DNA from 4 places in the Leisingera methylohalidivorans DSM 14336 genome. Region 3 is predicted to be linked to each of the others. Evidence: riboswitches for the same ligand, from Rfam matches in the RefSeq annotation. Region 3 holds a riboswitch; each other region holds the start of a gene.
What was found. Region 3 has a riboswitch for cobalamin ahead of METH_RS22985 (CbtB domain-containing protein). Riboswitches for the same ligand answer to the same signal wherever they lie in the genome.

Region 1: another riboswitch for cobalamin. It lies ahead of METH_RS14605 (aromatic ring-hydroxylating oxygenase subunit alpha); the one in region 3 lies ahead of METH_RS22985 (CbtB domain-containing protein).
Region 2: another riboswitch for cobalamin. It lies ahead of METH_RS02515 (hypothetical protein); the one in region 3 lies ahead of METH_RS22985 (CbtB domain-containing protein).
Region 4: another riboswitch for cobalamin. It lies ahead of METH_RS15570 (TonB-dependent receptor plug domain-containing protein); the one in region 3 lies ahead of METH_RS22985 (CbtB domain-containing protein).

What each region holds. Positions count from the first base shown of each region.
Region 1 covers NC_023135.1:2,965,764-2,972,816, reverse strand. The annotation lists gene METH_RS14620 (DUF6638 family protein) at 28-1,389, shown strand; gene METH_RS14615 (hypothetical protein) at 1,392-1,658, shown strand; gene METH_RS14610 (DUF1523 family protein) at 1,669-2,313, shown strand; cobalamin riboswitch at 2,553-2,751, shown strand; gene METH_RS14605 (aromatic ring-hydroxylating oxygenase subunit alpha) at 2,859-4,094, shown strand; gene METH_RS14600 (FAD-binding oxidoreductase) at 4,099-5,184, shown strand; partial or broken gene METH_RS14595 (ABC transporter substrate-binding protein) at 5,239-6,734, opposite strand; partial or broken gene METH_RS14590 (BCCT family transporter) at 7,044-7,053, opposite strand, start outside.
Region 2 covers NC_023135.1:486,319-493,371, forward strand. The annotation lists gene METH_RS02505 (DNA polymerase III subunit gamma/tau) at 1-860, opposite strand, end outside; gene METH_RS02510 (protein-tyrosine phosphatase family protein) at 1,056-1,598, shown strand; gene METH_RS02515 (hypothetical protein) at 1,653-2,057, opposite strand; cobalamin riboswitch at 2,168-2,388, opposite strand; gene METH_RS02520 (TetR/AcrR family transcriptional regulator) at 2,408-2,998, opposite strand; gene METH_RS02525 (alpha/beta hydrolase family protein) at 3,069-3,947, shown strand; gene METH_RS02530 (SRPBCC family protein) at 3,998-4,465, opposite strand; gene nudC (NAD(+) diphosphatase) at 4,523-5,506, opposite strand; gene METH_RS02540 (5'-nucleotidase C-terminal domain-containing protein) at 5,843-7,053, shown strand, end outside.
Region 3 covers NC_023135.1:801,036-808,088, reverse strand. The annotation lists gene METH_RS04055 (cobyrinic acid a,c-diamide synthase CobB) at 1-93, shown strand, start outside; gene cobA (uroporphyrinogen-III C-methyltransferase) at 90-824, shown strand; gene METH_RS04045 (DUF1636 family protein) at 821-1,156, shown strand; cobalamin riboswitch at 1,327-1,541, shown strand; gene METH_RS22985 (CbtB domain-containing protein) at 1,577-1,747, shown strand; gene METH_RS04040 (CbtA family protein) at 1,752-2,450, shown strand; gene METH_RS04035 (hypothetical protein) at 2,516-3,019, shown strand; gene cobF (precorrin-6A synthase (deacetylating)) at 3,093-3,845, shown strand; gene METH_RS23770 (hypothetical protein) at 3,879-4,031, shown strand; gene METH_RS24670 (aldehyde dehydrogenase family protein) at 4,265-4,561, shown strand; gene METH_RS24665 (aldehyde dehydrogenase family protein) at 4,530-5,249, shown strand; partial or broken gene METH_RS04020 (transposase family protein) at 5,584-6,278, shown strand; partial or broken gene METH_RS04015 (IS5 family transposase) at 6,724-7,053, shown strand, end outside.
Region 4 covers NC_023135.1:3,166,732-3,173,784, forward strand. The annotation lists gene pgi (glucose-6-phosphate isomerase) at 1-1,127, shown strand, start outside; partial or broken gene METH_RS15555 (IS110 family RNA-guided transposase) at 1,653-2,687, opposite strand; partial or broken gene METH_RS15560 (IS3 family transposase) at 3,104-3,844, shown strand; cobalamin riboswitch at 4,885-5,093, shown strand; gene METH_RS15570 (TonB-dependent receptor plug domain-containing protein) at 5,251-7,053, shown strand, end outside.

The DNA of each region.
Region 1 (7,053 bases), 2.0 Mb from region 3:
GTTCAATAAGCAATCGGAGGCCGCCCAATGAAACGCCTCATCCGGCATGGCCTGATGTTCGGCAACCTCTTCCATGTCGCCTCGCCCGCGCTGGTGGAGCGCTACAATCGCGCGCTGACGCATCTGACCGGCAAGGCCACTCAGCTCACCGATTTCCATGTCGATATCTCGGGCTACTCTCCCGAAGTGGGCGACGAGCTGGGGGATGACCACTATTTGAACCATGCGGGGGTGAACCGGCAGTTCATACTGCTGTCGACCGAGCAGAAGCGCTGCCCGCTGCTTCACGTGAAATTCTCCACCAGCCGGGACATTCTGCGCCGGTTTATCGAGGTGAATGAACGCCAGCTATTCGCGCTGACGGCGACCGATGCCGTTGCCGGCGAGCTGGTGAATTCGGTGTTCGAGGTCTCGACCCCTGCAAAACTGTTCGACATCCGCCAAGTGCGGATCGAGGCGGACACCACCCGCGGCACCCTGCGCCATGCGGACCATCTGGCGGAGCTGGTGGAGCGGTTCAAGACCGGGGAAGATGCCTGGTTTGATGATGATCTGATCGGGGAGATGATCGCGACCGCGGAAAAGACCGGCGATGTGACCCGAAATCCGGTGCATTTAGAGCATGAGGTGTTCGAGCAGGCGAACTTCTGGACCGCGCATTTCGGCGGGATGTATGTGTTTCAGGGCGTCGAGCATCCGGCGGTGATCGCCAGCGGGGCAAAGCCTGAAGGCGTGCCGTTGAAACATGTGTTTGATCTTACCCAGCGCAATGCGATTGCCAAGTTTCTTGAGCTGAACGGGCTGGCAGAGCCGGTGATCCGGGCGCGCGGCGTCGATGGCGCGGCGATCCTGCGGCAGAAGATGGGGTTTCTGGCGGTGAGCGTGCTGACGGAGAAGGGCCGGGATCTGTCCGGCCTGTCGCGGTCCGACCTGCGGCGGATGGCGGCGCGGCATGCCGAGGAACTGCCGGTGGAGTTTGAAGGGCTTGCGGCGCTGGTGCGCTGGGCCGAGGGCGGCGGCAAATGGCCGAAAATCCGCTCGGACCATCCGGCCTATTTCTATTCCCTGCGGGCGTCGGACACTGTCCAGCGGGACTTGGTGAATATGCTGCTGGCGGAGCTGTGCCCGCATGACTTCCGCCAGATGTTCATCTGCCACAAGGAGGCGTTCTACCGCCAGTACCGGGGCTGGCCGGAGACGAAAAAGGCCTATGCGGCGGAGTTCCTGGCGCGGGAGTACGCGGTGGACAAGGCCGGCGCGCGCGCCGCACTGTTCGGGCATGAGCCGGATATGGAGGGCCGCACACCAGCGCTGCCGCGTGTGCGGCGCAAGGGGGGTGTCGAGCGGGTCGGCCCCTGGGGCGCGGTGAACCGGGTGAGGGGGCGATAAAGATGTTCGGTTTTATCCGCCTGATCCTGATCCTGCTGGTGGGGCTGACCGTGGCTTACGGCGCGGTCTCGCTTTACTCGCGCGAGGTGCGGCGGGCGAAGCTCAAGCGCCGCTGGAAAGAGAAGGGGTTGACCGGCGACCGCAGCACCTTCATCCAGCGGGGGCTGAAACAATATGACCGCTCGTTCCGGCGCAAGCTGATCCTGCTGGTTTATATCATTCCGCTGGGGGCAATCGCGCTTCTGGTCTATGTCATTAACTTCATGTGAGGTGCAGCAGATGCGTTTCATCAAATGGGCTTTTCTGATCACCATCTGGGTGCTGTTCGGCGCCTTTCTGCATTACACGCTGCCGCAGTACGATGTGGTGCGTATCGTCAACACCTATGAGGAGCGGCAGGAGCTGAACGACTGGACCAAAATCTTCTGGTCCAAGCCGGACGACCAGTCTGCCGAGCTGATCAACCGCGATGTGCAGTTCATCCAGGCCGTGCGCCCCAGCGGCCGCAACATGGTCTACCGAAATGAGGATACCGGCTGGAACTGGCCGCCCTATTTCAAGTTCGACACCGCGAACCTGTATACCGATGCCAATGACAGCATCTCGACCAAGGCAAACCCGGAATGGGTGGCGGTGATGCACTACGGCTGGCGCAACGAGTTCTTGTCAATTTTTCCCAACGCCGTGACGATCAACCCGGTGGCAGGTCCGGAGGACAAGCCGACCAACTGGTTCTCGATCATTGTACTGGTGCTGCTGGCGGCGCTGTTCTGGGCGGTCTATGTGCGCTGGCGCCGCTTCCGCCGGGCGCGGATCGACCCGATGGTCGAAAATGTCGAGGACAGCCTCTATGCGGCGGGCGATGCGCTCGCCGAGCGCAAGGGGCGGTTCCGGCGCTGGCTGGACAGCTGGAAGTCGAAGTAAGACAGGGCCGCGGAAACGCGGCCTTTTTCAGTTGCGGCGGGGCCTGGCGGAGAGCGCTGTGCAGATTCGCCGGAAACGGCTTTAACCAGCGCTGACAGATGGGGTCTTTGCCGCTTTTTGCATGCAGCGCGCATTTTGCGGCATTGGACAGGTTCGTCTGGTGGCCGGTAATGAACCTGCATGTCTTATTCTGGTTTCGCCGGGTCGGTTTTGTTTCCGATGGCGGGAGATTTTTAGGGCAATACCGCGGATAGCAAGGTGCCGTCCTTCGGGGCGGAGAATTGGGAAGCTGGTGAAACTCCGGCACTGCCCCCGCAACGGTGACCCCGGGCAAGGCATGGCAATGACCACTGAGGCAGGTGCCTCGGGAAGGTGCCAGGTCCCGCCGCCTAAAGGCCCCGGGACAGTCCGGAAACCAGCCTTGCCCTGAAAAACGTCAACCGCGGGCGGCGGCGGGGCGGTTGCAGGCGTGTGGCTTGCAATCTCTCTTCACCTGCCCGCACCCAGCCAACCCGCCGCGGGGTTGCGGCAAAGGAGAGAAGCAGATGCTTCACGATAGCGAGATTCTGGCCAAGTTGATGGCCCGGCAGAAAAACTACTCTCTGGAACAGGCGTTCTATACCGATCCGGGCGTTCTGGATCTGGACTTGCGGCAGATCTTCTACCGCGAGTGGCTGTTTGCCATTCCCGCCTGCGAAGTGCCGAAGCCGGGCAACTATGTGACCCATCAGGTGGGGGCTTATAACGTCATCATCGTGCGCGGCACGGATGGCGAAGTGCGTGCCTTCCACAATGCTTGCCGCCATCGCGGATCGGTTGTGTGCAAGGCCAAGAAGGGCAATTCGCCCAAGCTGGTCTGCCCCTACCACCAGTGGACCTACGAGCTGGACGGCTCGCTGTTGTGGGCACGCGACATGGGGCCGGATTTCGATGCCTCCAAACACGGGCTGAAGCCAGTGCATTGCCGCGATCTGGCCGGTCTGATCTATATCTGCCTGGCCGATGAGGCGCCGGATTTCGATGCGTTCGCCGAGGCCGCCCGCCCCTACCTGGAGCCGCATGATCTGGGCAATGCCAAGATCGCCTATGAAAGCTCGATCATCGAGAACGGCAACTGGAAGCTGGTCTGGGAGAACAACCGCGAGTGCTATCACTGCGGCGGCAACCACCCGTCGCTGTGCCGCACCTTCCCGGAAGATCCTTCGGTCACCGGGGTTGAAGGCGGCGAAACCCCGCCGCATCTGCAGAAGCATTTCGACCGGATCGAAGCCGCAGGCTGCCCGGCGCAGTTCCGCATGGGCGAACGCGGCCAGCACCGGCTGGCGCGGATGCCGCTGAACGAAGGCGCCGAGAGCTATACAATGGACGGCAAGGCCGCAGTCGCCAAACCGCTGGGACGGGTGCCCTTTGCCGATGCCGGCACGCTGCTGAAGTTCCACTACCCAACCACCTGGAACCATTTCCTGCCGGATCATTCCCTTGTCTTCCGGGTGAACCCGATCAGCGCGACCGAGACCGAAGTGACCACCAAGTGGCTGGTGCACAAGGACGCGGTTGAGGGCCAGGACTATGACATCAAGCGCCTGACTGAAGTCTGGATGGCCACCAACGACGAGGACCGCATTGTGGTCGAGGACAACCAGCGCGGCATCAACTCGCCCGCCTACCAGCCCGGACCCTATTCCGAAGTGCAGGAAAGCGGCGTCATTCAGTTCTCCAACTGGTATGCTGAACACCTGACCCGCGCCCTGACCGGCCGCAACCTGATCGCGGCGGAGTAAGCCAATGGGACTGCAGGCTAATTTCGAATCTCTGGACGAAACCCTGGCGTGGAAGGACGACGAGATGCTGGAATGCGTCTCGGTTGTGCCGGAAGCGCCGAACACCGCCACCTTCAGCTTCCGCGCGCCTTCCGGCGCGTGGTTCAAATACCAGCCGGGCCAGTTCCTGACGCTGGAACTGCCGGTGCCGGGCGGGACCGTCTGGCGCACCTACACCATCAGTTCCTCGCCGTCGCGGCCGCTGTCGATCTCGGTGACTGTGAAGGCGCAAGCGGACAGCATCGGCACCCGTTGGATGCTGGACAACCTGCGCCCCGGCAGGATGCTGAAAGCCTCGGGGCCTGCGGGGCTGTTCACCCTGCCCAAGCGCCCCAACGGCAAGTTCCTGTTCATCTCCGCAGGCTCCGGCATCACGCCGAGCCTGTCGATGACCCAGTATCTGTTCGACCGCGGCCAGTCGCCCGACATCAGCTTTATCAACTGCGCCAAGCGCCCGAGCGAGATCATCGCGCGGCGCCAGCTGGAAGGCATGGCGGCACGGGTGCCCGGCCTCAAGCTGAACTTTGTGGTGGAAGAGGACGATCCCTATCAGGTCTGGACCGGCTACCGCGGCCAGCTGAACCAGATCATGCTGGGCCTGATTGCCGGCGACTATCTGGAGCGCGAGGTCTACTGCTGCGGGCCGGACCCGTTCATGCAGGCGGTGCGCGACATGCTCAACGGCCTGGGCTTCGACATGGCGAACTACAACCAGGAAAGCTTTGGCGCCCCGGTTGAGACTGCAGCCGATGCGCCCGAGATCGACGACGTGGTGCCGGAAGAGACTGCAGCGGCGGAGATCAGCTTTGCGGCCTCCGGTGTTATGGCGGCCTGCACCGAAACAGATACGGTGCTGGCGGTGGCCAAGGCTTCGGGCCTCAACATCCCGTCGGGCTGTACCTTTGGCATCTGCGGCACCTGCAAGGTCAAGAAGACCGCGGGCGAGGTGCATATGGTCCACAACGGCGGCATCTCGGAGGAAGACGTGGAGGCAGGCTACATCCTGGCCTGCTGCTCCAACCCGATTGGCCGGGTCGAGGTCGACATCTAAAAAACAAGGGCGCGCGCCGGGACTGGCGCGCGCCCTTTTGCCGGTTAGGCCCGATCAGGCTTCCAAGGCTAGCTTGTGCACATGGATTTCGGCGATCGGATGGCCCTCAGCGCCGAGGATACCGGGGCGGGGGTGGCGGTAGAGCGAGTGCTGGCTGGATAACGGTGCCGTCGTCGGCGATGACCGACGCGGCTTCGAGCATTGTATCAAACTCGGCACTGGCGAGGCCGGTTTCAATTCAGGCACCCCCTGTCTTGTAGGCCAATGTCAGCACCTGCCCCCCCAAGTGGACGGTGCCCCAGCCGGTGGAGCTGAACGGGTATTTGTCCCTGTCGTTCCAGAAGGTGTTGCCGGGCAGCACCGTGCGTTTGACCTTTGAGGCCCGCATCGCGCATCTGCGCCGCCAGCGCGTCGGTGGTGTCGCGCCGCCAGTCATCGTCGATTGAGAACATCTCGTGCTCGAAACCTAGCATCCCTGCCTCCTCCATCAGCGCGCGTGCGGCTTCTGTGTCCCGCTCGGGCGCGCCGATATCGGCGTATTCCGGGTGGATCGGGCAGACATAGTGGTTTTCCGCCAGGGTTCCGCGGCCGTCATAGTCTGGCTCCAGCAAAACTGCGTTGTCGCAGGCCAGCGCCACGGCGCGGCGGACGCGGGCATCGGCATAGGGGTGCATCCCGCCCACCTCGGCGTCTCGGTTGGTGCGCAGCGCCAGGGTTTTGGCTGAGACCTACTCGCTTACGTTCCAGCCGATGGAGGTGAAGATGTCGACATATTCGCCCACAGTCTCGTAGGTCATGTCGATTTCTTCGGCTTCGGCTGCCGACAGATGAGTTGAGGCGTCCGTTCCGAAGTCGATGAATTCGATCCGGTCCAGTTTCGCGCCTCCGCCCGGCCCATTCATGATCGGTGTTCTTTTCCAGCGCCACTTTGACGCCGGCCTTGTATCCCGCCAGGTTGTACGGGCCGGTGCCCACAGGATCGGCGCCGGGATCACCCGGCCAGCCGTCCGGCACAATGGCGGCGGGGGTTTCGGTCACCGCGGGGATGATCGAGATATCGGGACGGGGCAGCTTTACCTTCAGCGTCAAGTCGCCGGCCACTTCCAGCGCGCCTTCGGCGGGGCGGTCGCCAGCCTCGTTCTGCAAAGAGCCCATGCGGGCCGCCATTGAGTTGCCCTCCTATTTGCCATCGCACCAGCGGGCAAAGTTATAGGCGATGTCCTTGGCCGTCAGGATGCCGCGGCCATCGTTCCAGCTCACGCTTGGGCGGATGTGCAGCAGGTATTCGGTAGCGTCTTTGCTGACCTCCCAGCTTTCCAGCAGGCGCGGTTCAAAGGAGCCGCCGGCATTGTATTGGATGAGGTATTCCAGATAGCCCCGCACCTGGTTACCCAGCTGCGGCCAGTTGAACAGCGGGGGGCTGCCGCCTGCAGCGGCTGGTTGAGGCCGATCCTGCCACTGACAGCGGATGCGGTCACTCCCAGCGCAGTTGCGCAGGACAGGAATTCGCGCCGGTCCAACCTGCTGTTTGCGACTTCCGCCGCATGCATCCGGATCGCCGGGCGGAGGATTTTCCTGTTGTGGAATTTGGTCTTCTTGGCTTCCTTGCTTGGTCTGTACGAAGCGTTTGCAGGCCGCTTCGGCAGTGTGTGCGGGCGGCTGCCAAGCCTGCCGGCAGCCACCCGAGGGCGGGGGGTATTCCGCGGGCTCCTGCGTGATGGTGGTGGCAACCCCTGCCTGTGCGCGGCGGACGTCGTTGCAGATCGCCTTGATCAGAGCGGCGCATTGCAGCACCTCACCACCGCGCCAGATGCCACACCCCAGAAGACGATATGCGGACGGGCCTTGGGGCCTTCGTCGCCGGCGGCG
Region 2 (7,053 bases), 310 kb from region 3:
AGTTCGGTCAGCGCCGCCGCCGCATCGCCGCGCAGGATCATGTCCATCAGGTCCAGCACCCGGCCGCGGTCGGCAAGGCCCAGCATGGCGCGGACCTGATCGGCAGTGGTCTCGCCGGCGCCATGGGAAATCGCCTGATCCAGCAGCGAGGTCGCATCGCGGGCAGAGCCTTCGGCGGCGCGGGTGATCAGCGCCAGCGCATCCTCGGCGATCCGGGCGTTTTCGGCCCCGGCAATCTTGCGCAGCAGGGCAATCATCACCTCCGGCTCGATCCGGCGCAAATCGAAGCGCTGGCAGCGCGACAGCACCGTCACCGGCACCTTGCGGATCTCGGTTGTGGCGAAGATGAATTTCACATGCGCAGGCGGTTCCTCCAGCGTCTTCAACAGCGCGTTGAAGGCGCTGGTCGACAGCATGTGGACTTCGTCGATGATGTAGATTTTGTAGCGGGCCGAAGCGGCGCGGTACTGCACCGAGTCGATGATCTCGCGGATGTCGTTCACACCGGTGCGCGAGGCGGCATCCATCTCCATCACGTCGACATGGCGGCCTTCCATGATCGCGGTGCAATGCTCGCATTGGCCGCAGGGATCGGTGGTCGGGCCGCCCTGGCCGTCGGCGCCGATGCAGTTCATGCCCTTGGCGATGATCCGCGCGGTGGTGGTCTTACCGGTGCCGCGGATGCCGGTCATGATGAAGGCCTGGGCAATCCGGTCAGCGGCAAAGGCGTTTTTCAGCGTCCGCACCATGGCGTCCTGGCCCACCAGATCGGCAAATGTTTCGGGCCGGTACTTGCGGGCCAGAACCTGGTATTGGGAGTGGCCGGATGCGCCGGGGGTGCCGCTGGGGGTATCGTTCATGATGTCTCGTGCCGGATTCGGGATGCGGGGCGTCCGCGTTCCGCGCAGGGTATTGAAGCGCAGCCCGTTCGTCCACCGCCGATGGGGCTGTCCCGGGACAGCAAAAGCGCTTTGGGATTGCCCGCTTAGCCGCTAGGCTGCGGACGCATAGGACTGCGGGGGGAAATGCAGGAACGCAACGGCTAAGGAGGCGGTATGCGATCTGAAGACATCCCGGGACCTGGGGCGCAGGACGGCGCGGCGCCGGCAGGCCTGACCATCCACGCGCTGTCAGCAGGCGGCGGTATTCTGGCGCTATGCCCGCTGCCCGGCGGCGGCGGCGATTACCGCAATGACCTGATTCAGATCTATCAGTGGAAACCGGGGCTGGTCATCTCGATGACCACGGAGGTCGAGCACGCAGCCGCAGGCGTGCCGCGGCTGGGGATTGATCTTCAAAGCATGGCTTGCCGCTGGCTGCATTTGCCAGTGCCGGATTTTCAGGCGCCGCCGCCGGGCGTGGCAGCGAAATGGCCGGCCGCCAGCGCCTCCGCACGGCAGGCTTTGGCGGGCGGCGGCCGGGTGCTGGTGCATTGCCGGGGCGGCTGCGGGCGGTCCGGTATGGCGGTGCTGCGGCTGATGATCGAAGGCGGCGAGGATCCGGCGCAGGCGCTGGCCCGGCTGCGGGCGGTGCGGCCCTGCGCGGTGGAAACGGATGAGCAGCTGCACTGGGCCTGCGCGGGGCAGGCGGCAGGTTAGACCGCATAGGCTTCCGCCCGCCCGGGGTCCGGCACTGCCCTCAAAGCTCAGGTTTCACAGCGCCAGCATCTGTTCCGCCTGCCGCGCCGCAGCGGTTTTCGGCAGCGCCTCCATCAGCGCGCAGGGGCGGGTGTCCAGTTTGGAGGCGGCAAAGCCGGTGCCGTCACGGCTGAGGATGGCATCGGCGAAGCGGTCCAGCCCCTCGCGCGGCGCCTCTTCCCCGACGCCGCAATACAGCCGGATCCGGTCATGGCTGGCAGCAAACTGCGCCGGGCAGTTGCGCGGGCAGCCGTCCAGCGCGGTGGTGCCGGTGATCTCGAAATCCTCCTGGGTCAGCGGTTTGGCCTTGGTCATCGCCTCGGCCAGCTTGGCGATCATCCGCTCCGCTGCGGGGCAGGGCCGCCCCAAATACTTGCAATCTGTTGCCGCATAGAAATGCGTCTGGTCCGTCCACATCATATCTGCGCCCTCCGCGCGTGGCACGGGGGTCATGGGGACAAGAGTTCGGATGAAAGACGGATCACAGCCGCCGCAGCCATCAGACCCTGTCCGGACACCCCGCCCGGGTTCGAGTTACACGTCTGATGGCAGGTCTCCTGACTTGCGGGTCGTCGCTCTCCCGATCCTTCCCGGCCTCTTGTCGGGCCAGTGGCTCTATCGGGGTCGCTCGCCGCTTACAGTTGCGGGGGCAGCCGCGGAATTGGCCTGTTTATGCGCAGGCCGCACCGTGTTCCCTTTTCATCCCGGACACAAGATTCTGTGGCACGGGAACCATCGCCACAAGCGGTAGCGGTTTCTTCCGCGAGTCGTCAATCGTTTTTCTGCAGCTGCAAATACAGCCCCCGGATCACATCCGACTGCCGCCGCACCCGGGCCAGCTGCCAGCCGCCCTGCAGCAGGATATAGAAGTTCTCGGCCGCCGCGCGGGCCTCGGGTTCGGGCAGGCCGAGGCGGCGGGCGTGGCGGGCGGTCTCGGCTATCCAGCCCTCGAACAGATGCGCGGCATGCTGGTGGAACGCCTCGTTCTCCGGCCCTTCGAACAGGGTGGCAGAGACCGGGCAGCCGCTCCATTTGCCTTGCTGGTCAAACAGCTTGGCCAGTTTGTAGCAGACCGTCTTGGCCCCCTCCCGGAAGGTTGGCGCCGGCGTGAAAGACGCCTCTATCAGCAGCAGCATCTGCCCTGACGCCCAATCCGCTGCGGCCAGGGCAAGGTCGGATTTGCCATTGGGAAAATGGTGGTAGAGCGAACCCTTGGGCGCTCCGGCCGCTGCCAGCAGTTCCGCCAGCCCGGTGCCGCTGTAGCCCTTGTTGCGGAACAGGCCCGCAGCCGCCCGCAGCAGCCGTTCGCGGGTGGGGGCAGGGGCGTCCGGGGCGGCAGAGGGTGTCGTCACGTCAGTCATACCGGCAGGTTGACAGCATTGGACCGATTGGTCCAGTGATGGAATAGACCAATCGGTCTAGGAGGGTGCCATGCTGGACAGCCATGCAGAACACACCGCGGATATCCGGGTGGAGGAGCTGCGCATTGCCGCAGGCGATGCGATGCTGGCCGGGCGGCTGTACCACCCGGCGGGGCGGGCGCGGGCCGCGGTGGTGCTGAATGGCGCAACCGGGGTGCCGCAGCGCTTTTACCGGCATTTCGCGCGCTGGCTGGCAGCCGGGCAGCAGGTGGCCTGCCTGACCTATGACTACCGGGATTTCGGAGACTCGGCGCGGGGCCATCCGCGCCATTCCGGCGCGACAATGGCCCAATGGGCGCTGGAAGATCAGCCAGCTGCCCGGGCCGAACTGCAACGGCACTATGCGGGCGTGCCGTTGTGGGTGATCGGCCATTCTCTGGGGGCGATGCTGATGCCCCTGCAGGATGGCCTGAAGGACGTCGCCCGCATGATCGTGGTTGCGGGCGGCTTGGTGCATCACCACGATCATCCCTGGCCCTACCGCGCGCTGGCGCTGGCTTTCTGGTTCGGCCATGTGCCGCCATTGGTCCGTGCCTTGGGCTATCTGCCCGGGCGTGCGGTGGGGTTCGGGGCCGATTTGCCCGCCGGGGTTTACTGGCAGTGGCGGCGCTGGTGCACCACGCCGGGCAGCTACCTGCCGGAAACCGGCGCGGCCTTGCCGCTGCCCGGATGGGCAAGCACCGGCGTGCCGGTGGATCTGTTTGCGATGGCGGATGATGACGTTGTGCCGCCGGCGGCCGTTTGGCGCCTGGGGGGCGTCTTTGGCAATGTGCTGCAACGCCGGACGGTGCTGTTGCCGCAGGAGATGGGTGTGAAGAGGATCGGCCATCTGGGCGCCTTTGCCCGCGACAATGCCGCCCTGTGGCCGCGGCTGCTGCCGCCGCAATAGCGCGCGCTCCGCATAACGGCGGGGGCAAGCAATAGGGTCAGGCGATAGGCTCAGGCGGTGCGGTTCAGCCGTTCCTCGGTGATCCGGGCATAATCGGCCAGCCGCAGCTTGAACCGGCGGGTGAGGTTGCTGCGGGCCAGTTTCAGGGATTGCACCAGCAGCCGGCCGGTCAGGGTGGTGGGGGCCAGTTTCAGCTGCGCCGACATCCGGGTCCGCCGCGGCGACAGCGCCAGCAGCTCGACCTCCAGGCGGCCGTCCAGGCCGCTGCCGCTGCCGGTCAGCGCCAGCCCGGCAGCCGGCGCATAAGACGCCAGCGTCAGCCGGATGTCGCGATGCTTGCCGCGGAACCGGAAGCCGATATCCCAGGCCAGGCCGTTCTCCGGATGGGCGGAATCGCCGGTCCGCTGCACGTCGATGCCGCGCCGCAGGGCCGAGCGCTCCAGCAGGTCAAAATCGGAGATTGCGCCAAAAACTTCGGCAATCGGGGCTTCGATATCTTCTTTGCTCTGAAATTCCATGCTTGCCTGCCTCAGTTGCGCCGCCGTGCTGCCGCGCTGTTTGCCGCAATATGCGCTCTAGTCCAGCGTGTCCGCAAGCCAGTTCTTAAGCAGAAAATGCGCAATTGCCCCCTGCCGCGACGGTTTCAGAACCGGGTGTTCGCCGGCAAAGACCGTCATCATGTCCTGGCGGCTGACCCACAGCGCGTCTTCGATTTCAACCGGGTCGATGGTGATCTCCGTGCTCAGCGCCTCGCCCGCGCAGCCGAACATCAGCGACATCGGAAAGGCCCAGGGCTGGCTGGACAGATAGCGGACCGGCCCGACCTGCACGCCGGTTTCCTCAAAGGTTTCGCGGCGCACCGCCGCCTCCAGCGTCTCACCCGGTTCGACAAATCCCGCCAGCAGCGAATACATCCCCTCGGGCCAGCCGGGAGAGCGGCCCATCAGCACCGCATCGCCATGGGTGATCAGCATGATCACCACCGGGTCGGTGCGCGGGAAATGCGGTGTCTTGCAAGCGGGGCAGATCCGCTGCCAGCCCGCCTGGGCCATGCCGCTGGGCGCGCCGCAGGCTGCGCAGAACCGGTGGCTGCGGTGCCAGGCCAGCAGCGCCTTGGCGGTGGCGGCCAGTTCCGCCTCCAGCGGCGTCAGGCGGGTCATGACCCGGCGCAGCTCGGCAAAGACATGGGACGCGGCCAGATCAGGGTGCTGCTGCTCGCTGGCATCGGCAAAACTGCTCAGGGCCCCGCTGTCCAGGTCTTCGGGCTGCCAGTCACTGATATCGCAGGCAAAACACGGCGCGCCGCCGGGGGCCAGGCCAAGGAAAATCGCCGCGTCCCGGCGGCTGGCGGCCAGCGGGTGCGCCGGAGCGGTCCAGCCCAGCCCGCAGGGCAGGCCGTCTTCTGCGATGCGGAGGGTCAGCGGCTTGCCGCGCCACATCAGCAGCACCTGGGCCTCCGGGCTGTTCCAGGCCGTTTCCAGGGCAGCGGTGTCGGTGCGCAGATGCGCCGCCCGCTCCAGCCCGCCGCGGCCGAAGGTCACGTGTTCTGCGTGTTTCATTGCGTCTCTCCTCTGGCTGGCGGCGGCTTCCCTGCGGTCAAGGGCTGAGATACTGCTATCCATGACAGTGTGCCGCAGGCGTTGCCAGCAATTGGCAGTGATCCGTGCTTGCCTGTCGCTGCGCCGCCACACCTGCCGGGCAGGAATTGCAGCTTTTCTGCCACAGGGCAGGCGGCGCCCGCGCCGTTGACGCACCGGGAGCGGGAAAAAATCATATGCAGCCAAAAGGGTTCCTTGCAAATCGTTAACGCGCTGATTCAAATAGCCGCAAAACAAGAATGGCACCAAAGGGTGCGGGCAGGAGCAACGGCAGGCAGTGGCAACGGAATTTCGCACATGACAAGCGGGGCGCGGGCCTCGCAAACCCGGACGGTCACCGGGCAGCTGCACGTGCTTGCCACTACGGACCTGCACTGCAATCTGCTGAGCCATGATTATTATGCCGACCGCCCCGGCGGGGCCATCGGCCTGTCCCGCGCGGCCACCTTGATCAACCGCGCCCGGGCTGAGGCCGGCCGCCTGGGCGCGGCCTGCCTTCTGGTCGATAACGGCGATGGCTTTCAGGGCTCGCCGCTGGGGGACATCGTGCCGGGCACCAAAGGCCCGCATCCATTGGCCCGCGCATTCCGGTTTTTGAAATATGATGCAGTCGGTCTCGGCAATCATGACTTCGATTTCGGCCTGGAGGCGCTGGCACGCGTTCTGAAAGACGTGACATGCCCGGTGCTCTGCGCCAGCCTGACGGCGCGGCAGCCGGACCTGCGGCTGCCGTTTGCGCCCTCGGCGGTGCTGGAACGCAAGATCCCGGGGCAGCCCGGGCTGCCGCCGGTCCGGATCGGGCTGTTTTCGGTGCTGCCGCCGCAGACTTTGGCCTGGTGCGGCGAGGCCCTGCAGGCACAATTGGCTGCAGGCGGCATCGTGGAAACCGCCGCGGCCCAGGCCAGCCAGCTGAAGGCGCAGGGCTGCGACCTGGTGCTGGCGCTGGCCCATACCGGCATTGACAGCAAGGCCGGCGCGGGCCGCGGCGAAAATGAACTGGAGCGGCTTGCGGCTCTGCCGGAAATTGACGCCGTTGTCGGCGGCCACACGCATCTGACGCTGCCGGATCCCGCGCATCCCTTTGCCAAGCCCGTCGTGATGCCGGGTGCGCATGGCTCGCATCTGGGGGTTCTGCGGCTGGAGCTGGAGCATCGCTGCGGGGGCTGGCGGCCCGGCGGCGGCACTGCCAGCCTGCAGCCGGTGGGCCGCCACCGGCAGACCGGCGCCGCCCAGCCGCTGGTGCCTGAGGAACCTGATTTTGCAGGCGCGCTGGCAGAAGACCACGCCCGCACCTTGCAGCGGATGCGCCAGCCGGCGGGCTTCAGCCCGGTGGCGATGCATTCCTATTTCACCTTCTTCGCGCCGGACCGCGGCCTGGCGCTGGTCGGCAGCGCCCAGGCCGCTGCGGTGCGGTCGATGCTTGACAGCGCCGGCGCCCAAAGCCTGCCGTTGCTGTCGGCTGTCGCACCCAGCAAGTTCGGCGGCCGGTCCGGGCCGCATTTTTATAC
Region 3 (7,053 bases):
GACGCCGACGGCGGGCCGGTGCCCGAGACCGGCTCGGTCAAGGGCCATGTGACCGGCACGTTTTTCCATCTGATCACCGGAGAGCAGGCATGAGCGGCTTTGTCAGCTTTGTGTCCTCAGGACCCGGCGACCCGGAGCTGCTGACCGTCAAGGCCGTGAAACGGCTGGAGGCGGCGGATGCGGTGCTGTTTGACGATCTGTCCTCGGGGCCGATCCTGAGCCACGCCCGTGAGGACGCCGATCTGGTCGGCGTCGGCAAGCGGGCGGGCCGCCCCTCGCCCAAGCAGGACCATGTGAGCCGGCTATTGGTGGATTATGCCCGGAGCGGCCTCAATGTGGTGCGGCTGAAGTCGGGCGACTCAGGCGTGTTCGGGCGGCTTGAGGAAGAGATGACAGCCCTGCGCGACGCCGGCATCAAGTTTGAGATCGTCCCCGGTGTGACCGCAGCCTCAGCGGCGGCGGCGGCGGCGAATATTCCGCTGACCCGGCGGCTGACCGCGCGGCGGCTGCAATATATCACCGGCCATGACGTGACCGGCGGCCTGCCGGACAATCTGAACATGGCGGCGCTGGCGGACGCAGATGCAACCACGGTTGTCTACATGGGCAAGCGCACCTTCGCGGGCCTGTCTGAAAAGCTGATGGAGGCCGGCCTGCCGGAGAGCACGCCCGCACTGGTGGCACTGGGGGTTTCAACCCCGGAACAGTCGCTGCACCGCCATACCGTGGGCGAACTGCCCCGCCTGCTGCGGGAGATGGAAACCACCGCGCCGGTGCTGATCCTGTACGGCCCGCTGGCGGAGCCGGACCTGCCCGGCGCATGAGCCTGCCCACCCTCACCCTGTGCCGCACCTGCCGCGACGCGGACCCTGCCCTGTTCGGGCAGGTCCGTGCAGCGCTGGAAGCGGCGGGGGTAAAGGCGCAGCTGCAGCAGGTGGATTGCATGTCCGGCTGCAAACAGCCGCAGACGCTGGCGGTGCGCCAATGCGGTAAGACCGCCTATCTGTTCGGCGGGATCACGGCAGAGGATCTGCCGGATGTACTGACCTTCCTGCGGATGTATGAGGGCAGCCGGGATGGCAATTTCGCCGATGCCCGGCCGCTGGGAAACTTGCGGTTTAAGGCGGTTGCCCGGATCCCGGCGGATCTGGACTAGCCCGCCTGCGGCGGGCCCCGGCAAAATCCCTGCGCGGCACTTTGGCCGGAAAATTTGAACTTTCCGGCTGCGGCTGCGGCAGCTGTCCTGCGCCCTGAATCTTGCCCCGCATGACGCTGCAGAGCGCAAACTTGGCGGTTTCTTCCTTGACCGGGCGCATCCCCGCAGGGCAGAACAATCCAATACGGTGTCTGATAGTGCCTAAGCACTGGGACTGAAACGGGAATGAGGACGGTGGACCAAATCGCGGCACCGAAGCCTCAACCGCCCCCGCGACTGTGAGCGGCGAGCGGCCTTCCAATATCCACTGGCGTGAAGGCGCCGGGAAGGAGGAAGGCAGCAGCGACCCGCGAGTCAGGAGACCGGCCGTGTAACGGACGTAACTTATACCGTCGGGTGTGACGGTAAGGAGGACTACAAATGACGACCAATACGCTTAAGGCTTCTGCCGCCGGCACCAGTGTACTTCCGGCTCTGTTTGCCGTGGTTCTGGGGCTGGGGATCATCACGCTGACCGGCCATGTCCAGGCTTCTGCCCTGCATGACGCCGCGCATGACGTGCGCCACGCCACCGGCTTCCCCTGCCACTAAGGCCATGTTCAGTCGCATTCTGACCAGCGGCTTGTTCGCTGGCGCTGCAGCAGGGTTGATTACCGCCCTGCTGCAGCTTTATTTCGTGCAGCCCGTGCTGCTCCACGCCGAGCTGTATGAGAGCGGCGCGCTGGTGCATTTCGGCGCTGACCCCGTCACCGCCCACCCCGCCCTGCCCGGCCTGTTTGCCGAGCCGGTGCGCGATGGTCTGAGCATCATCTTCACCATGCTGACCTATACCGGCTATGCGCTGGTGATGGCGGCGCTGATGTCTGTGGCTGAGCGCCAGGGGCACGAGATCAACGCGCGCACCGGCCTGTTGTGGGGGCTGGCGGGGTTCATCACCTTCCACTTTGCGCCAGGCCTGTCGCTGGCGCCGGAGGTGCCGGGTGTGGCTGCTGCCGACGTCGGCGTGCGCCAGATCTGGTGGGCAGTGACGGTGGCTGCGGCCGGTGTCGCCATGTGGCTGATTGCCTTTGGCGGCAACGCGGCAAGCTACCTGATCGCAGCCCTGCTGCTGATGGGGCCGCATATCGTCGGCGCGCCCGAGCCGGAGACGTTCTCGGGCCCGGTGCCGACCGAGATCGGCGCGTTGTTTGCCGCCCGCGCCTTTGGCATCGGCATGGCCGCCTGGGTGCTTTTGGGCAGCTTCGCCGGTTATTTCTGGCAGGCCGAAGGCAAGCGCGCAGCCGCCGCAGCCTGATCCCGCCCGATCTGATCCCCGCCGGCCGGAACCGGCGGGGACAGTCTTTTTCCGAGGATAACACGATGCCCCGCTCACTTGCTCTTTTTGCCATCGGCCTGATTTTCGGCGGCGGCGCCGGCTTTGTGACCGCTGCCGGCAACGGGATCACCTTTGACGGCCATGACCACGGCGACCCGGCGCATCACGACGGCGGCCAGGCCGGCGCCATCGGCCATGACCACGCAGCCGCTGTCGACCTGCCCGCAGGCAGCGATGCACCGGCTGTGGCGATCCGGCTGATCAAGGACCCGTTGGCCGGATGGAACCTGCAGGCGACGCCGCAGAATTTCCGCTTTGCGCCGGAACACGCCTCTGCCGCTGACGTGCCCGGCGAGGGCCATGCGCATGTCTACGTGAACGGCGAAAAACTGGGCCGCTTGTATGCGGGCTGGATGCATATCCCGTCGCTGCCCGAAGGCGCCGAAGTGAAAGTGTCGCTGAACACCAACAGCCACAGCCCGCTGCTGGTTGCAGGCGAACCGGTTGAAGCCAAAACCACCGCGCCTGCTGACAGCGAAGGCTCCTGACCGCAACTGCAGGCTTGCAAGAACTCCAGCACGGCCCCATAGGGGGCCGTGTTTTCATGTGAAAGGCCCCGTCATGATTGAGCTTTGCCTGATCGGCATCGGCACCGGAAACCCGCAGCACATGACGCTGCAGGCAATCGAAGCGCTGAACGCGCAGGACCTGATCCTGATCCCCAACAAAGGCGCGGGAAAGGACGATCTGGCCGGCCTCAGGCGCGCGCTCTGCACCCGGGCGATCCAGGGGGACGGCCCGAAGATCGTCGAATTCGCCCTGCCCGTGCGCGACGAGGCCACCAAAAGCTACCGCAAACGGGTGGACGACTGGCACGACGCCATCGCGGAAATCTGGTGGCAGAACATCACCGAAAACCTGCCCGCGGGCGGCAAGGCCGGGTTTCTGGTCTGGGGCGACCCGTCGCTGTACGACAGCACCATGCGGATTGCCGAGCGGCTGAAGAAACTGGCGGAGATCAAGCTGACAGTGATCCCCGGCATCACCTCGGTCCAGGCGCTGACTGCGGCCCACGCGATCCCGATCAATGAAATCGGCGCGCCGTTCACCATCACCACCGGGCGGCGCTTGCGTGAAAACGGCTGGCCGGACAGTGCCGATACGCTGGTGATCATGCTGGACGGGGACTGCTCGTTTCAATGCATTGAGGCGCAGGGGGTCGAGATCTTCTGGACCGCCTATGCAGGCATGGAGAACCAGATTTCCGTAGCAGGCCCGCTGGCGGACGTTACGGACCAGATCATTGAAACCCGCGCCAAGGCACGGGCCGAGCACGGCTGGATCATGGACATCTACCTGCTGCGGCGGCGCTAAAACGACCTGCCGCCGGGAGCGCCTGGCACGCGGATGAACGCGCTGCTAGCCGGAAACGGCGTCATCTCCCGCAATATGATCGACGCTATGGCCTTCTGCCCGCCGCTGGCCGTCAGCCTTGCAGAGATCGACGAAATGACCGGCTTCGTGGCCAAAAGCCTGGATCAGCTGGCAGCGAATGTCTGACCGGGAGCGCCATAAATGACCTTCCAGAACTTCATTGACGGCCAGTGACCGGACGGTCCAGGCCAGTCTGAAAACGTGAACCCACCGGATCCAACCGATATAGTGGGCCACTACGCATCTGCCGATGCGCAGCAAGCCAAAGACGCGATCCAGGCGGCCCGTGCCGACCTGCCCGCCTCGCGGGACGCCCCCCGCAGCAGCGTGCGGATGCGCTGGATTTCATCGGCACCGATTTGCTGGCGCGCCGCGCTGATCTGGGCCGGCGGCTCTCGCGCGAGGAAGGCAAGATCCTGGCCGAGGGCGTCGGCGAGGCCACCCGCGCGGCCCAGGTTTTCAAATTCTACGCCCAGGAGGCCCTGCGCAACGCCGGCAGCCACATCCAGCCGGTGCGTCCCGGTATCCATGTGGATGTCCGCTACAAGCCGGTCGGCGTGGTGGGGTTGATCACGCCGTGGAATTTCCCGGTTGCAATCCCCGCCTGGAAATCCGCCCCGGGCCGTGGCCTATGGCAACACCGTGGTGCTGGATGATGCCGACCTAGAAAACGCGGTGTCCTGCGCAATTGGCGGATCGGTTGTCTCAACCAGCCAGCGCTGCACCTCCAGCACCCGCATCATTGCCACTCCAGGCATTCACGACCAGCTGCTGGAGGCAATGACCGCAAGCTGCCGCGCGCTCCGGGCCGGCCAGGCCCTGGAAGAGACCAGCGATCTTGGCCCGGTGGTCGATGCCCACCAGATGGAGGTCAATCAAAAGTATATCGAGATCGCCCGCCAGGAAGGGGCGGAAATCATGTGCGGCGGCGAGCAGCTGGAGCTGGCGCACAAGGGCCATTACATGGCCCCCGCGGTCGTCGGCCAGGCCAGCAACAGCATGCGCCACCTCCGCGAAGAGATTTTCGGCCCCGTCGTCAGCGTCCTGAAAGCGGAAGGTTATGATCACGCGCTGGCACTGGCCAATGACAGCGATCTGGCGCTGTCTTCGGGCATCTGCAGCAAATCCCTGCGCTACGCGGAAGATTTCAAGAACCGCTCCGAGTCCGGCATGGTCATGGTCAATCTGCCGACTGCTGGCGTGGACTATCATGCCCCTTCGGCGGGCGGAAATCTTCAAGTTTTTACTCGCGGGAACAAGGAACCGCCGCACGGCAGTTCCTTACCTCCAGCAAGACCTTTTACACCTTGCCCTTTTCATAGGCTAGGGTCTGGGCTTCGGTAACGGGGCGCCCCAGTCAAGCGGTTTTTAGCATGTATTTTTATCCGTCAAGGACGTGCTGTCGGTTCTATTCTAGGTCATGCCCCACGGAGAGGCGTAATTCCGGGTAGCGCCCTTGATGGCGCACTCCTTTTTCACGGCCATTCTGGTCATGTTTGATCCCACGGTTTGATGGTGCGATCCTTTCTCAGGCTTGGAAGGAAGCATTACGAGGCCAGTTCGTCACCGGAGCACCACGTACCGTTGACCGACAGGGTATGCCTGCATGCCCGAGAGGGGCGCACGCCGTCAAAGCAGCAATACAGCGATCCCCTGTCCGGCAGGGCATTGCGCAGCAATGTTCCGAGAAGGACATGCTTCGCTCTCGCAGCTGAGCCAAGAGCTGGGCATCAACCCCAAGACAGTGGCCAAGACGGTGGCCAAGACGGTGGCCAAATGGCGCAAGCGTGCGACGGTCGAAAACTTGAAGACCGGGCCGAAGGAGCCGCGTTCGACCGTTCTCACCGAAGCTGAGAAGGCAAGGATCGTCGCAATCCGGCGGCACAGGCCACTGCCGCTGGATGATTGCCTCTATGCCCATAAGCCATCTATTCCGCATCTGACACGGTCGGCGCTCCATCGTTGCCTGCAGCGGCATGGGATCTCGCGTTTTCCGGATGTCGAGGGTGACAAGCCAAAGCGACAGCAGTTCAAACGCTATCCTATCGGTTTTTTTCACGTCGGCATCGCGGAGGTGCGAACCACCGAGGGCAAGCTGTATCTCTTTGCTGGCATTGACCGGCCAGCAAATTTTGCAGTCACGCAACTCGTGAACAAGGCCGATCGTAAGACCGCGTGGGAGTTCCTTGAGCATCGGCTCAAGGCGGTCCCCTATCGCATCCCGGCGGCTTCATGGCTGCCTGCAACTTTGCCCGCAGACTCAAAACTTTCAGCGGCCTGGCGCCCTGCGAATACATCTGCAAAATCCGGACTTCAGAGCCAGATCATTTCATCAGCAATCCGATCCGCCAGATGCCGGGACTGAACACCTAAGCGCTGGCGCCAAGGGGACGATATCTCCTGAAACCGGAGCATTCTCTCTCTCCGCAACATATGACGCGGGAGCAACCCGAGGGCACTTTGGCATTGAAGCCCTGATCGAGTTTACGTTCAGGCTGATGTTGGATAGAGATGCGCCACTTTCAATTGTGCGGCGTCCGAATTTCTAACGGTTCTGTATTCGGATCGCTAGCAGTGCAACCCTGGCTGCGGCCCAAGCCGAACAACTTGCGGCGCACATCTGTTATCTGCAATCCATGCCTGATTTGAATTTTGCGAATGTGTTGAGCGCGGTGATGCATGTTCTTGTTTCTGAATGGTTCTGCAAAGCCTTGCTGTGCGATGGCTCCTATTGCCCGTAGCGTTGCCCGTTCCTGTGATGTTTTCATAAAGTTACTGGTAAGGTTGGGTGCGTTTGGGTAGCGTGCCGGGCAATGAACAGGCCCACCGCACAGCGACCAGCATGGCCGCGAAAAAGGGGGGCCTGGTCGCATGATCGGTCGAACCAAGGGCGGTATGAACACCAAGTTGCATGCCATCTGCGACAGCTAGGGCCGACCTCTCAACCTGTTCGTGACCGCCGGGCAGGTCAGCGATTATATCGGAGCGCGGGCGCTGCTCAGCAGCCTCCCGAACGTCGATTGGTTGCTCGGGGATCGGGGTTATGACGCCGATTGGTTCCGAGAGGCGTTGCAAGACAAAGGAATACGCGCCTGCATCCCCGGCCGAAAGCAACGCAAGATCCCGGTCAAATACGACAAGCGCCGGT
Region 4 (7,053 bases), 1.8 Mb from region 3:
GCCCCTATCACAACGGACCGCGCTGCCACTTTGTTTCCAACGTCGACGGCGCCCAGATCTCCGACACCCTGCACAAGCTCGATCCCCGTTCGACGCTGGTCATCATCGCGTCAAAGACCTTCACCACGATTGAGACGATGACCAACGCCGAAACCGCTATCAGCTGGCTGAAGAATGCGCTGGGGGACGAAGCGGATTCACATTTGGCTGCTGTATCCACTGCGCTCGACAAGACCGCCGGCATGGGGATCAGCTCCGAGCGGGTTTTCGGTTTTGCCGATTGGGTGGGCGGCCGGTATTCGCTCTGGGGGCCTGTGGGCCTTCCGATCATGCTGGCCATCGGCCCTGCGGAGTTCCACAACTTACTGGCTGGTGCGCGGGCCATGGACACGCATTTTGTCACCGCCTCCGCGCAGGGAAACATGCCGGTACTGATGGGGCTTGTGGGGATCTGGCACCGCAACATCTGCCGCTATCCGACCCGTGCAATCCTGCCCTATGATCAGCGGCTGGCCAAATTACCGGCCTACCTTCAGCAGCTTGACATGGAGAGCAACGGCAAGCGTGTTTCAAACGGCGGAGACTTGTTGGCACGCGGCTCTGGCCCTGTTGTCTGGGGCGAAGCGGGAACCAACGGGCAGCATGCGTTTTATCAGCTGCTGCACCAGGGAACCGAAATGATCCCCGCCGAATTTCTGGTGTCTTCGCGCAGCCATGAACCCAGTCTGCAGGAACACCATGATTTGCTGAAGGCGAATTGCCTGGCCCAATCCGAAGCCCTGATGCTTGGCCGCTCCCGGGAGCAGGCCCTGGAGATTTCTGCAGCGCTTGGCTATACCGGTGAAGAGCAGCGCGCCCAAGCGGCATACCGGACCTTTCCTGGCAACCGCCCTTCGATGACGCTGGCCTATCCGCTGCTGACGCCGTACTCGCTGGGCCAGATCATCGCGCTGTATGAACACCGGGTGTTTGTGGAGGGCGCCATCTGGGGGATCAATTCTTTTGATCAATGGGGAGTGGAACTGGGCAAAGAACTGGCCAGCGCCCTGGTGCCAATGATCAAGGGGGCCTCAGCTGAGGGCAAAGACCCGTCAACAATCTCCTTGATCCGGAAACTGTCTGCGTGAAAGCCTCTCGGACTGCCCAGTTGCCGATAAATGCCGCCAATACCAAGACCAGGGTGCCGGAAATTCACAAACGAGCGTCGCGCGCTTTTTGCGCAATCTGGACATTCATGTTTGGCGCAGCGAACGGCAGGAACGGCGGGCTGCGCCGCAGCAGAAAAACTCGGCTGGTGGCGTCAAACGGTTGAGTTTGCAAATTCCGCTATCTGCGCTCCGCTGCCCCCGGTGCAACCCGCAGCATCACATGAGGCAGCTTGGCCCTGCCGAGGGTCTGCTTCTCTAATTGGGCGTTCGGGTCAAGCTCGTTTTCCTTCCTTGTACGGGATCTTTGTCGCTCATCCGGGTCACGCTTCTCTTCGCAGTCTGGGTGATGCCGGGTGAGGCATCGCTGCACGCATGTGCCGGATTGGTTGTGGAGAGCCTCGCTTTCGGACGCGCTTCTCGTTGCGCAGCAGACACTTTCGGCTTCTTCCACGAACCTCGTCCGGTGAGGACGATCCCGTTCAGTTTTGGTATTGGGCTATTAGGTCATGCCATGCCCTCCACCGTCCCTGAACGGAACTCGGCGCCATCTGCCCACATGCGATGGAGCAGAACGGCCAGTTTGCGGGCGACAGCCACGACAGCGCGGCGGCGCCCCTTGGTGCGCATCAATCGCATCCCCCATGATTTGATCTGAGAGCCCGCCTTGGTTCGTACCAGCAAGGCGTTGGCGGCGGCGTAAAGTGTCGCCCTCACGTCTCGATCCCCGGCCTTGGATATTCGACCGGGATTATCTTGTTCATCGGACTGGTATCTTCAGGGCGTCAAACCAAAGTGAGAGGCCACAGTGCGAGATCGTTTGAAACGCGCGGGGTCATCAACCGCAGCCTTGAAGGTCAATGCTGTAACCGGGCCCACGCCGGGGGCCGTCATCAGGCGCAGGCAGACCTCATCCTGGCGGGCCGCGCGTTTAACCCGCCGGTCCAGTTCCAGGAAGTGTTGGTGCAGCGCCAACCGGGCATCAAGCAGCGGCAGCAAGGCATGGGCCAACACCTCGTCCATCTCGACCATTGGCCGGACCATATCGTCAAAGCTGCCATGCTGCACTGTTTTGGGCAGGCGGATACCGAAGATCTTCAAAAGACCGCGCACTTCGTTGGCCAGATCAATGGTCTTGCTCAGCAGAGCTTTCCGTGTGCTCAGAAGCGCCCGAATGCCGTGCGCCTCCCGGCTCTTCATATGAACGGGGCTGAACCACCCCGTGCGCAGGACTTGAGCAATTCCCCGAGCATCGTTCCGATCCGTCTTGTTGCGCATCGCCGATAGTGCGGCGCTCACCTGACGCGCTTCCATACAGACAACTTCAAACCCTTCAGCTATCAAGCCGTAGTACAGATGCTGACACATCGTACCGGCTTCAAAGCCAACACGCTCAATCGGAAAGCGAAGCGCAGTCAGATAGCCGGCAATCTCCTCAATCTCACAAGGCAGTTCTTGCTCGTGCAGAACCGTGCCTTTGCCATCGACAACACAGACCGCGCAGGACCGCAGCGAAACGTCCAAGCCCGCGAAATACTCCATTCGAAATCTCCCATCTTCACAGATCTATTGTGATCCTATCGGGAGCTCGACCTCAGTTCAGGGTCTGCCCAATTACGCATGCTTCCGGGAAAGTGACCATGGAATTTCGCACCGGCAGCATTTTTGACGCGGCACCCCTTGTCTACGGCCGCTCCGGGCTGGCTGCCGCCATCGGCTGGCCAACCGGCACGCTTCAAGGCGGCGCACCTGTCGCCGCGATGCCACTGGCAGCTTCGAGCCCATAGCTACAGATGCTGCACAATGCACGAGTGTCCGATTTACACAGCCTCAGATGCGAAAATGCATAGCCAACCGAATGAATGAAGAATGAGACGTGTGGAAGACACTTCGAGCCAATGCCGCCTGTGCCGAACATCCGCAATCCTCATAGACAGCCACTTGGTCCCAAAGGGAGTATGCCGCAGGGCCGGTCCGATGAGGAACGACTGACCGATGACATCATCGAACTGGCGGGCAAACACGGCCGCTATGGGTATCGGATGGTGACTGGCTTGCTGAACAATGCGGGCTGGCATGTGAACCACAAACGGGCCGGCCGCATTTGGCGGCGCGAAGGGCTGAAGATCCCGCAAAAGCAGAAGAAAAAGGGGCGGCTCTGGCTGAACGATGGCTCCTGGGTGCGTCTGCGGCCTGAACGCCCCGACCATGTCTGGCCGTACGACTTCGTCCAGGACCGTACCGCTGATGGCAGGCTCTGCCGGACACTGAACATTACCGGAGAATACACAAGGGAGGCGCTGATGATCCGCGTCGATCGCAAACTCAACTCAACCGATGTGCTGGATCCGCTGACTGATCTGTTCATTCTGCGCCGCCCGCCGGAATACATAAGATCGGATAACGGCCCGGAATTCATTGCTCAGAAAGTCCGGGGCTGGATCGCCGCTGCCGGCGCAAAGACTGCGTAGATCGAGCCGGGGCCACCCTGGGAGAACGGATATTGCGAAAGCTTCAATGCCCGGTTCCGCGATGAGCTTTTGAACGGGGAAATCTTCTTCAGTCTGCGCGAAGCCCAAATCTTAATCGGTCAATGGCGGGTTCACTGCAACACCGTCAGGCCGCACAGCGCATTGGGATACCGCCCGCCTGCGCCGGAAGGCATCGTCCCAGTGGACCAGAGACCGACGATGCACTAACAATCAAACCGGACCACCCGATGGGGGCACGCCACACAAGATCGCGGGCATTCTGAAGGCCATCGAAGACGGCATGCACCATGCCTTGATGAAGGCAACGATGTCAGAGCTGGAAGAAGCGAAGGCCCGGCTGCAGACGATCATCGCAGATAGCCCGGAGCCCCCTGCCTGCGGCTGCATCCCAGCCTTTCGGAGCGCTACCGCGAGATGGTCGAAGACCTCGCCCGGTCTCTGAATGCACCGGAAGTGAAGCGGGGAGTCCACGGCGTCGCTGCGGGCACTGATTTCGGAGGTCCGGATGATTCCCGACGCTGATGCGCCTGGCGGACATCAGCTTGAACTCATTGGAGAATTAGCGGGATTGTTGGCTTTGGGTCAGCCTGAATCGAAAAAGCCCCCGCGGGTTGCAGGAGCTTGGTCGGAAACGATTGTTGCGGGAGCAGGATTTGGACACTGTTTCATTCAAGCCCAATGACTTGTTGCTGCGTTGCCAGCCGCCATCCGTTGCAAGCGCTGCTTGGATATCTTCTTGTGTACACTGTGCGCAAAAGCGCCATTTTCATTCCATTCCTGTGGCCAGATCCGGCATCGATTTTCGCTGCTCCGCCGCGATAAAAAGCTGCCGCTTGTCATCAGTTCAGCAGGCAACTGGCATCATGTGGCCGGGGTGCGGGACAAAGCGTGCTTTCGCCGCGGTTGCAAACAAACAGCGCAAACTGAACCAGCTTTGACAACTTGCGCGAAAGCTGACTTTCCCATCTTAAATTAACTCCTGAACAGAACATAGACGGCTTTGCCTGTGTGGTAAGGTCTAGCCTCTCGAACTCAGCGAAAGATGGAACGGCGGCATCAACTTCACTTCGAAATACCGTTTCCCGAATTTAGGCGCCCCATTGGTGTTCAATCCACATTTTCTCATCGGGATTTTCCTAGCGCAAGCGTTTAACCTGAAGCAATTGTTTATGCTCAGTCCGCTCTGGAGCCGATCCATAACAGCCGAGATAGAGTTTTCTCCCGCTTGACAGAACAGACCCGGTTTGCCTAAGTCGGGACATTCTGGTCCGGCTGGGAAACCACCCGGGTAAAAGGGAACACGGTGAGGTGTAGCCAACAGGCGCTGAATCCGTGACTGCCCCCGCAACTGTGAGCGGAGAGCAATGCTGCGGAATGCCACTGCCCCAAGGGGCGGGAAGGCGCGGCAAAGCTTCGACCCGCGAGTCAGGAGACCTGCCAGGATGATCACCCTATCCCGGTGCGGGGCGCGCCGTAGATAACGGATTTCCGTAGTGGTGGCAGTTTTCACCGTCTGCGGAGGCAAGGCCTTCCAATGACCCAAACTCGAATACACTGCCCGCTTGGGCAGTCACTTGGCCTGTGCTTGCTGCGCAGGCCGGGAGGAATGGAATATGAGCAAGGCAAGCCTGTCCCTGGCCGCGGCCCTGACCGCCGCCGCCCCCGCACTCGCAACTGCCCAGGACGCAGAGATCACCGATCTGGGGGAAATCATCGTCTCCGGCGGCTTCACCCCGGTTGAAGCGCAGAAATACGGCCGCTCTGCCTCGGTCCTGACCAGCGAGGAGATCGAAGACCGCGGCCTCACCACCGTTCAGGATGCGCTGCGCTCGGTTCCCGGCCTGATGGTGAGCGGCTCCGGCGACAGCTTTACCCAGGTCCGCATCCGCGGCGCCGAAGCCAACCACACGCTGATCCTGATTGACGGCGTCGAGGCCTCCGGCGGCGACAGCGAATACATCCTGTCCGGGCTGGACACCGCCAATATCGAGCGCATTGAGGTGCTGCGCGGCCCGCAATCGGTGTTCTACGGCTCCAACGCCTCGGCCGGCGTGATCAACATCATCACCAGGACCGGCGGTACCGGCACAGAATACGGCGGCAGCGCTGAGGCGGGTTCGGACGGCTACCGTGCCTCGGCGCGGGTTTCGTCGCGCACCGAACGCGGCGGTGTCTCCTTCAGCCTGGCGCATGACAACGACGACGGCTACGACATCTCTGGCGACGGCGGCGAAAAGGACGGCATCCGCCGCAACACCTTGCAGCTGAAGGGCGACCAGCTGGTCAACGGCCGGCTGAAGCTTGGCTTCAACTTCCGCACCTCGGACGAGCGATATGACGGCGATAGCACCTCTTTCACCGCAACGGACTCGGCCAGCTATGTCGTGGATGATCCCACGCAATTCAGCGACCGCGATGAACAGCTGGCCCAGGTATATGCCGAGCTTGACACGTTGGGCGGCCGCCTGAAACACCGGCTGTCGCTGGAGCGCACTGACTTTGACCGATCCTTCAATGGCGGCACCCCGACCGAAACCAAGACCGAAGCAGCAAAATACCTGCTGAGCTTTGGCCTGGACGGACGGCCGGCAGATCAGGCAGACCACCTTCTGAACGCAATTCTGGAATGGGAAGAGGATTCCAGCAGCACCAACCCGGCCTTTGCGCGCGAAACCAACTCATTTGCCCTGGAGTACCGCGGCAGCTTTGCCAATGGCCTGGATCTGCAGCTTGGGGTGCGCCACGACAGCAACAGCGTTTTCGAAGACGCAACCAGCTGGACGGCGAGTGCTTCCTACATATTTGCTGGCAGCGGCGTGCGTCTGCACAGCTCGGCGGGAACTGGCGTCGTGAATCCCTCTTACTTTGAGCTGTTTGCCAACAGTACCTTTGGCTCCACCACCTATCTCGGCAACCCGGGCCTGCAACCGGAGGAAAACCGCAGCTTCGACTTTGGGGTTGAGGTGCCATTCCTGCAGGGGCGCGGACTGGTCGATGTGACCTATTTCGACGAAACGCTGACGGGTGAAATCGAGAGCTACATGGTGAACGCGACCACGATCTCCTACCGCAACCAGGCCGGTGACAGTGATCGCAAAGGTGTTGAGCTGGCAGCAAGCCTGGAGGCCACCGAAAACCTCGGCCTGCGCCTCTCCTACACCTATCTGGACGCCAGCAACCCCAACGGCTCGGTTGAAATCCGCCGTCCGGAGCATGAGTTGCTGCTCAGCGCTACGCTGGATACCGTCAACGGCCGCGGTTCCATCACCACCGACATCCGGCATGTTGCGGGCAACTGGGACACTCAGTTTTTCAACTCCAGCACGGTTGCCGAACTCGACGATTACACCACTGTCAACGTCTCGGCCCAGTATCAGCTGACAGACAATGTGGTGCTGACCGGGCGCGTCAGCAAC